3 regions of the Chryseobacterium sp. SIMBA_038 genome follow, and region 1 is predicted to be linked to each of the others. Evidence: riboswitches for the same ligand, from Rfam matches in the RefSeq annotation. Region 1 holds a riboswitch; each other region holds the start of a gene.
What was found. A riboswitch is a leader RNA that binds a small molecule or an ion and turns the genes downstream of it on or off. The one in region 1 is predicted to bind S-adenosylmethionine.
Positions count from the first base shown of each region.

Region 1 (3,286 bases):
TCAATAATCCTAATTTATCACTGCTTCCACTGAAACCACCTAACAACGCAGCAGCATCCGGCTCATAATAATATGGAAGTGAAAATTGACTTCTGCTTCCTGAAATCGTCTGATATTCATAATGATAAAATTCCTGACCACCCAAAATATTAATGTGGTGCTGTCCGAATTTCTTATCGTAAGTCAAAATATTACTCGTCGTGTAAGAAAGCGTTCTAGAATTGGTTTTCGTCACCGATCCTCCAATTTCTGCACCCTCTCCCAATAATGGATTGGTGTAATAATGACCGTTATAATTCACTAAATCAACAGAGAAACTTGTTCTGAATTTAAGCTCCGGCAAGAAAGTAAATTCTGCAAAACCCTTTCCTGAAAAGTTATCTTCTCTGTTTTCATTTTTATCTAAAGGCAACGTTGCGGCTGCATTTTCATTCTGCAAAGCACTTGTTGGTCTATATTTTCCGAAATCGTAAATGTAATTTCCGTTGGAATCCAACTTATAACTTCCGTCTGCATTTCTTTCATAATAAGGATAAAAAGACGGAATCACTCTCGCTGCATTGATCACATTATCCGTTCTTGAATCTGATGATGGCGGTGCTTCCTGAAGACTGTTTGTATACGCTAAATTTGCTCCAACATTCAACCATTTTTTGACTTCAGAGTTGATCTTTAATCTTGTGCTATATTTTTTAAAACCAGATTCTATCGCAATTCCTTTATCATCCAAATATCCTAAAGAGAAAAAATAATTGCTTTTTTCATTTCCTCCGCTGAAATCTAAGTCAACCTGGTTTCTTGAAGCTGTTCTTTGCAAAATATCTTTCCAATTGTCATTCCATAACGCGGTTGCACCTGTCAAAAGTTTCCCGTCTGTTCCTACAGGATTGGGATAGCTTGCTCCATAAGGATTAATTCCCAAAGCATTCACCAAATTATCAGTTGCCATTTGCGCTGCCTGCTGGGAAGAAACCTGACTTGATTTATACCCATTCCTCAGTGCTTCCCAATATAATTCGTAATATTGATCGGTTGATACCTGTTCATAATCTTTTACTGCTCTGCTAGAAAAACCCTGACTGATATTAAAATTCACTCTAGCCTCCCCTTTTTTACCAGATTTTGTCGTGATAATGATAATTCCGTTAGCTCCTCTTGAACCATACAACGAACTTGCCGTTGCATCTTTCAAAACACTGATTGATTCAATATCGTTTGGACTGATCGAGTTGATATTTCCATCAAAAGGAATTCCGTCAACGACAAACAATGGATTGCTTGAAGCACTTACCGAACCAATTCCACGAATTCTGATAGAAGCTGTAGAACCCGGCTGTCCAGAAGAGCTTACCGCCTGAAGCCCAGAAACTTGTCCTTCTAATGCTTTTGTGATGTTTGTAACCGGTCTGGTATTGATTTTTTCACTTGAAATCGTTGCTACCGAACCTGTATAACTTGTTTTTTTAGCTTTTCCGTAAGCTACTACGACAACTTCATCTATTTCTTTCTCACGAAGTGTATCTTTTTTTGTTTCCTGACCGTGTACACTGATAATTCCTAAGAAAAATACAGCAACAGGTGGAATCCAAATTTTAGAATTAATTAAATCTTTGCTAATCATAATCAATTTTATTTATCAAATATTAAAAATTTACCCTTTGCAGAAAAGACAGCAAAGGGTATCGATAAATACGATTAACCAAATGCTTATTGTTCCTTTAAAGGCTGAATGTAACACCTTGCCAAGAGCAGGTTGTTAAGATTTCATAGGGTCAGTTCCCTCCATCTTTCTTTATAAGCCGATCGAAATATGAATGCAAAGCTAAAAACAAATAGTCTACAAAACAAGTAGACTTTAAAATTTTTAATTATAATTTTATGAAAATTAAGTTAATTTAAACTTAAAAATCACTAAAATAGACACTTATACAAAATGTTAAATTTTCAAATATGAGAAATATCATTAAAAATAATGCAAAAGAGTATTTTCACCAAAAATGAAATATTTAAGCCTTAATTGAAAAAAGTTTTTAATTTTATAGAATGAAAATTTTAATCATCAATGGTCCTAATTTGAACTTGTTAGGCACAAGAGAACCAGAAATTTACGGAACAGTTTCTATGGAAGATTATTTGGAAAATTTGCAATCTGAATTTCCTTCTTATGAAATACAATATTATCAATCAAATATTGAAGGTGAGTTAATTAACAGACTTCAGGAAGATGATTTTGATGCGTTGGTGATTAATCCGGGAGCTTTTACGCATTATTCTTATGCGATTGCGGATTGTTTAAAAAATATTCAGAAGCAGAAAGTAGAAGTTCATATTAGTAATATTTACAAAAGAGAAGAATTTCGACAAAAATCTGTGACGGCAGCGAATAGTGATGCGGTTTTATCCGGTTTTGGGATGGATGGATACAGGCTTGCCATTTTGAGTTTGAAATAAATTTTATTAAGATTGAAAATAAGAGATGCTTCGACTCCGCTCAGCATGACAGTTCTAATACTAACTGTCACATTTAACAGCACATTTTTAGCGATGTCATGCTGAGCGGAGTCGAAGCATCTAAATATTATATACAGAAAAATCCTCATCGTTTGATGAGGATTTCTATTTTTAGTTTGTTGTCTGTTGTTGTAATTGAGGTCCGGAAGCGATAAGCTTTTTCCCTTCTTCTGTATTACAATACTGATCAAAATTTTTGATATATTTTGCAGCAAGATCTTTTGCTTTTTCTTCCCACTCAGTAACTTCGCTGTATGTATTTCTAGGATCTAAAATACCTTCAGAAACGTTTGGTAATTCAGTAGGAATCTCCAAATTCATAATTGGAATTCTAGTTTTTGGAGCATTCTCGATAGATCCATCAATGATCGCATCAATAATTGCTCTTGTATCTTTTAAAGAAATTCTCTTTCCGGTACCATTCCAACCTGTGTTTACCAAATAAGCTTTTGCACCATGTTCTTTCATTTTTCCGATCAATGTTTTAGAATACATTGTTGGATGTAATGTTAAGAACGCTTCACCAAATGCTGGTGAGAAAGATGGTTCAGGTTCAGTGATTCCTCTTTCAGTTCCGGCTAATTTTGAAGTATAACCGCAAAGGAAGTGATATTGAGCTTGGTTTTCATCCAAAACAGAAACCGGAGGCAATACTCCGAACGCATCAGCAGAAAGGTAAACAATCTTGCTTGCGTGACCTGCTTTTGAAGGTAAAACAATTTTATTAATATGATAAATCGGATAAGAAACTCTCGTGTTTTCTGTGATTGATCCG
Region 1 is NZ_JAWRXH010000002.1:139,487-142,772, forward strand. Features, by position in the region: gene SB689_RS06845 (SusC/RagA family TonB-linked outer membrane protein) at 1-1,621, opposite strand, end outside; SAM riboswitch class I at 1,705-1,801, opposite strand; gene SB689_RS06850 (type II 3-dehydroquinate dehydratase) at 2,044-2,451, shown strand; gene pckA (phosphoenolpyruvate carboxykinase (ATP)) at 2,623-3,286, opposite strand, start outside.

Region 2 (3,286 bases), on a different contig from region 1:
CTAGCTAATTCTGCCAACACTTTATTTAAGTCTTCTGCAACAAAACCTATTACAGAAACATTATTTATACTGTAAATCTGAGAAACTTTTCCCGATTTTCTTTCTGCTTCAAATTCGTCAATCAGACAATTAACCGCTTTTTCGGAATCAGCTTCCTGAACCAAAATTGATAATCCGTTTTCAATTGCCTGTTGAGAAATTACTCCAACACTGATTCTCGCTAAAGTAAGCGCTTTAAAAATTCTTCCGTCAATCCCGATTTCACCTAAGAAATCTTCTCCTTCAAATTTGATGATTGATCTGTTTTTTAAAAATTTTATTTCGTTAGCATTTTTCATCGTCTATAAAATATTTTTAATAATGTTATTTAATTGTTCGTATTCCATTAAGAAGGCATCGTGCCCATGAATTGATTTGATCTCGTGATAGAAAACATTTTCCTTTTTTTCTTTAAGCTTTTCAAAACACATTCGGATTTCAGAAGCAGGAAAGAATAAGTCTGTATCAACGGAGATCATGTGCATTCGCGCCCCGATTTTTTCCAGTTGAGTTTCTTCTGCATTAATGTTCATTAATAAATGATTCATCAGTTTATAAGATTTTAAACTAAATCTTTCGTTTAATGAATTTCCGTGATAAACAAGCCAATCTTCCGATTCTAAAAGCTGTTTTTCCTGATTGTATTTGTTTTGAAATCTATCGTTTAAAGATTGTGGTGTTCTATAACACAACATCGCATGAATTCTGGCTTTTTGCAGTGGTTTATCATTTCCATTTAATAAAAATTTCTGAACCAGACATTGTGCATGAAGCCAATCATGAGTTTTGTAATCGCAGGCAATAGGAATAAAAATTTCGGCAATCTGTTGATTTTTTACCAACATTTCCCAGCCGATTCCACCTCCTAGAGAACCTCCAATAATGGCGTACAAGTTTTTTATATTAAGTTTTTCAAGACCTTTTAAAAAGATATTGCCAATATCTGAAGGCGTGAAATCTTCATATTCATCAATTAAAAAATTATCATAGCCGTTTCCGGGAATGTTGAAGCACAGAACTGTATATTTATTTGTATCAATGACCTGATTTTCACCAATCAGTTTTTTCCACCATCCTTTTTCTCCAGAAACATCTGAATTTCCGGTTAAGGCATGATTAACTAAAATGATAGGTGCTGAAAACAGGTCTTTCCCGAAAAGCTGGTAGCTCAACGGGATATTGTATTCCTTTTTGGAATTTGTCTGATACGAAAGATTAATATAGTTTAGTTCTGTTTTCAATTCTATTATACTTTTTGATAATACAATTTGAAAATGCCACTAGAAATGGCTGAAAGAACTTCAGTAAGTTATCTGTCCAAAATTATATTTGGTAGAACGTAGCACCTTCTTCGCTTGCGCAAAGGGTTGCTAAGGTTTCACAGGGTCTATCCCTCAACCTTTCTTGATAACATTTTCAATATGTGAATGATCGAATGCTGCAAAGATAAAACTTTTATTTTAAAAATTTATAAAAATTTAATTTAATCTCGAAAAGCCTTTAAACAAAAGAGCTTCAGGGATATGTTACGTTTTATTCAGATTCCAAATGTTGGAATTATTTTTCAAAAAACTTACCTTCGTAATGAAAAGTGATGAAATATGAGTGTTGAAAAACAAAGACTACAAGATAAAGACTGGAAAAACTGGGGACCGTATGTAAGCAACCGACAATGGGGAAATGTGCGTGAAGACTACAGTCCGGACGGTAATGCGTGGGGATCTACAAGTCATGATAAAGCGGAAAGTTATGCTTACAGGTGGGCAGAAGAAGGCATCGCCGGAATCTCGGATCCGAAGCAGCTTTTATGTTTTGCCCTTTCTTTCTGGAACAAAAAAGATAAAATGGTAAAAGAGCGATTTTTCGGGTTGAGCAATCATCAGGGAAATCATGGCGAAGACATCAAAGAACTCTTTTATTACTTAGATAACACACCTACTCATAGCTATATGAAGATGGTGTACAAATATCCTATTAACGAATTTCCGTACGACCAAATTATTGCCGAGAACGGAAGACGAAGCAAAAAAGAACCCGAATACGAGCTTTTTGACACCGGAATTTTTGATAACGATGAGTACTTCGATATTTTCATTGAATATTGTAAAGCTGAGCATAATGATATTTTAGTAAGAGTAACGGTAGCCAACAGAAGTCAGAAAGAGGCTCCGATATTGGTTGCTCCGACCGTATGGTTCAGAAATAACTGGAAATGGGGTTACAACGTTTACAAAGGTCAGTTGAATGCCTCTTCGGAAAACTGTATCGATATTAATCACGACAGTATTTCTATTAAAAAATTCTACTCGAGAAAGGATAATTCCAACAGTGTTTTTTGTGAAAATGAAACGAATGCTCCTAAATTATACGGAACGCTTTATTCTGGAAATACGTATTTTAAAGACGGAATTAATGATCATATTATCTACGGAAGCAACACTGTAAACCCTGAAAAACAGGGCACAAAGGCTTCTTTTTTAATTGATGAAATGATTGGAGCGGGAGAATCAAAAACCTTTGATTTCAGACTTTCTCCGAATGAAACAGATGAACCATTTAATCACTTTGATGAAATTTTTAATGCAAGAATTTCTGAAGCTGATGAATATTATAACGACATTCAGCATGATGTAAGCAGTGAGGACGAAAAAAATGTGCAAAGACAAGCCTTCGCAGGCCTACTTTGGAACAAACAGTTTTATCATTACAATGTTGGAAAATGGTTAAAAGGTGATCCCAATTTTGAAGCTCCGAGAGATTTCAACAATTATGTAAGAAATACGGAGTGGAATCACATGCACAACAAAGACATCATTTCCATGCCCGACAAGTGGGAATATCCTTGGTATGCAACTTGGGATCTGGCTTTCCATTGTGTTCCTTTTGCCATCATTGATGCAGAATTTGCCAAAAACCAACTTCTTTTATTAACCAAAGAATGGTACATGCATCCCAACGGTCAACTTCCTGCCTATGAATGGAATTTAAGTGATGTAAATCCGCCTGTTCATGCATGGTCTTGTTTCCGGGTTTTTAAAATCGATGAAAAAACAAACGGGAAACCGGATCTTTTATTCTTAGAAAAAGTTTTTCAAAAACTGCTTCTTAACTTCACTTGGTGGGTAAATAGAAAAGATAAAAGCGGGAATAATATTTTCGGTGGAGGTTTCTTAGGACTTGATAATATTGGTGCTTTTGACCGAAATATGGAATTAAAAGACGGTCAACATCTCGAACAAGCCGATGG
Region 2 is NZ_JAWRXH010000011.1:2,157-5,442, reverse strand. Features, by position in the region: gene SB689_RS21340 (ACT domain-containing protein) at 1-338, opposite strand, end outside; gene SB689_RS21335 (alpha/beta fold hydrolase) at 342-1,280, opposite strand; SAM riboswitch class I at 1,346-1,453, opposite strand; gene SB689_RS21330 (MGH1-like glycoside hydrolase domain-containing protein) at 1,641-3,286, shown strand, end outside.
Region 2: linked by a shared signal. The riboswitch ahead of SB689_RS21335 (alpha/beta fold hydrolase) and the one ahead of SB689_RS06845 (SusC/RagA family TonB-linked outer membrane protein) in region 1 are both predicted to bind S-adenosylmethionine.

Region 3 (3,286 bases), 670 kb from region 1:
TCCTTTGGCAGGTTTTAAAGTAAATCCAAGACTTGCATTGACAGAAGTTTCCTGTTTTAATTTATCAAAACCAAGAACCTCAGCCGCTTTACTGTCAGTAGTAAAAATTCCTTTTCTTACAATCCCAATTCCTGAAGTTGAAATATCTGCATATGAGTTATTAAAATATTGCTGTTGCAAAGAAGGTGCTCTGAAACCTGTTCCCACCGCTCCACGAATTGCATAGTTTTTTATAAATTCATATCTCACTGCTAATTTTCCATTCAAAGTATTTCCGAAATCAGAATAATTTTCAAATCTTGCAGCAGCATCGATATTTAATTTTTTATCTAAATCATAAGAAACATCCGCATAAACCGCAGTAGAATGTCTTGATTTTTTTAATGCATTATCAGGCGAAAAGCCCATAAATGATTGTGATCCACCCGCGCCAATTACATCGGAATCCGGTGTGGTAGACGTCGCTACATTTCCATAAATGTCATAAGTTGCGTAGGATGCTTCATCTCCAGCCTTGATTTGATATTGCTCAAATCTAAATTCTCCTCCAAAAGCAACATTGAAATTATTTAAGTTTTTAGAAACATCAAGGTTAATGGTATTTTGAAGAAAACTGTGTGCTCCTGCATAAAAACTTGTCGGAGATTTCGCGCCTAAAGAAGCATTATTGGTATTGTTAACATTATAATTGAATGTATTGCTTCCGAAAGTATTGCTCAGATCAAAAAGCCAGTCGTTTACATTGTATTTCGTTCCGACAGCGTAAGAAAGATCGTAGACCTGAGATTTTAAATTAGCCTGAAAACCGTTTGGATAAATTGAAGAAACAATATTCGAAGTCTCACTTGGAAGCCTTCTAAAGCCAAAACCTTCGCCTTCTTTTAAACTAAATCCTCCAAAAGTGTAGAGTTTAAAATGATCATTAAAAGGATATTCTGCATTGAAAAATAACTGAGCCTGTTTTATCTGCGCGTCACCGATTTGGAAATTGAAATCGTCGCGGGTTAAACCATTTTGAGCAATTAAGACATCATCATAAGCTCTTGAAATCTGACTTCCTGTTCCGCCGTCTGTAGGATCTGCAAAAGGATAAGCAAAATAATTTCCATAACTTCCTGATGCGATCGGAGAAACATTGGGAAGAGCTATTCCGTTTACAGAAATTGCTCCGTTATTGTTGACAACATTTAAATTTGATTGATCATAAATAATCAAATCGTGATTCTGTGTTCTCGTCGTTTTCCCTCTTTGACTTAGCTGTAAAGACAAATTGATATAACTTTTATCCTTTCCTAAAGAAGTTCCGTAATTGACTGCTCCCTGATAGGTTTCGCCGTCATTTCTACCTGATAATCCGTAGTTCAAACTTGCAGAAGCGCCTATATCTTTTTTAAGAATGATATTAATGACACCTGCAATGGCATCAGAACCGTATTGTGCAGCCGCTCCATCTCTCAAAACCTCAATTCTGTCGATCGCAATCACAGGAACTGTGCTTAAGTCTGTCCCAACAGAGCCGTTCCCAACTGTATTTTGATAATTAACTAATGATGTAGTGTGCCTTCTTTTTCCATTCACCAAAACCAAAACCTGATCGGGTCCCATTCCTCTTAACGTCATCGGATCAATATGTTCTGTTCCATCAGATGCAGATTGTCTCACCGCATTGAAAGAAGGAATTACATAATTTAATAGATCCTGAACCGTTGTTTGAGGTGCAGATTTTTGTATTTTTTCAATATTGATAACATCTACCGGAACAGGTGTTTCCAGTTTCGTTCTTTTAGCATTTCGGTTTCCGACGATAATGACGTCTTCGATTTGTTTTTCTTTTTCAAGTTCCTGAGCCGATACGAAAACCGCTCCAAGCAATAGTACAGATATGCTTAGTTTCTTCATCTTTTGTTTTTTGCAAAATTAATAATAAACCCGGACGGACAAAAATCCGCCAACAAAGATTGTCAAGAAATGGAATGAATATTGAGAATATTGACTTCACTTATCTTCTCCCAATTGGGTTGGAGTTAGCACCTTTACACATTGAAAACGTGCCGGTTGCTAAGGTTTCACAGGGCCAAATCCCTCCACCTTTCTTGATAAATCTACAGCAAAGGTAGACTAATAATTTTAATTGGCAAAAATTGTGAATTTTTAAAGGTGAATGGTCAATGGTGAAATGTGAATTTTAGTGTGAATGAAAAAGAGAGGCAATTTTCATTACCTCTCTTTTGTTTAATTATACATTATGTTTATCTTATTTAATAATCATCTTTTGGATAGCAATTCCTGTTTCAGATTTTAAATGAACAAGATAAGTCCCGGCAGGATAATTTGCTTTTAATTCATAAGTTCCGGATTCATTTTTAAGCTTAATGGAATCCATTTTTTTACCACTCATGTCATAAATTATAATTTCGCCGTTTTTGGCTTTATGATAAACTAATTTCGCTAAACCGTTTTTAACAGGATTGTCTGCAATTTGAAGTGATAATTTATTTTCTGCATTTACATCGACTGTAGATAAAGTTCCTGTGTAGTTTCCGAAAATCCTAAATTCTCCCGGCTGAAGATTAATCGGAGTCGTTGTAGAAGAAACTACTGATACTGTGTTATCCAGTAAGTTTTTCCACTGTCCAGCGTACGGGAAGTAAGGCACAACATCTTTTGCAGAAGTATCATAATTAGCTATAACTACAACATTCTGAACAGTACTCGCCGTGTTATCATACACATAAATTCTGGTAATTAATCCATTCGGATCATTAGTAAGATTGTTTGATTCTACAGAATATGTTTTTGATTTAAATACCGGATACAAATTTCTAAGATTAATGATCTGAGCCCAAGTATCATAAACTGCCTTTCTGTTCGCATTAGTGTCATATCCTAAAGAAAAAGCAATTGGCTTCTCATCTGTTCGGCAACCATTGTTGATAGATCCGTCTCCACATCTGTTGATGCTGAATTCATAACCCAATTCACCAAACTGCCAGATCATTTTCGGGCCGGGAATCGTGAAGAATGTTGCTCCGAAAGTTTTCATTCTATTTAAAGCTGTGTTTAGACTTTTAACATCGTAAGCTCCGTTTACAGCTCCGTAAGAAATATTTTTAAACATTAATCTTTCTTCATCATGGCTTTCTCCATACCCAACTGCGTGCATATTGGTAAAACCGTGAAGCGTGTGATTCATTCTGTCAAAGTTGCTGTTTTCTTTGTAGCCCATCGTATTTTGATTGTACGCGCCATTTTGATTATTCCAAAGCATTACACCTTTTCCCTCTGC
Region 3 is NZ_JAWRXH010000002.1:805,826-809,111, reverse strand. Features, by position in the region: gene SB689_RS09955 (TonB-dependent receptor plug domain-containing protein) at 1-1,899, opposite strand, end outside; SAM riboswitch class I at 1,997-2,103, opposite strand; gene SB689_RS09950 (alpha-amylase family glycosyl hydrolase) at 2,255-3,286, opposite strand, start outside.
Region 3: linked by a shared signal. The riboswitch ahead of SB689_RS09955 (TonB-dependent receptor plug domain-containing protein) and the one ahead of SB689_RS06845 (SusC/RagA family TonB-linked outer membrane protein) in region 1 are both predicted to bind S-adenosylmethionine.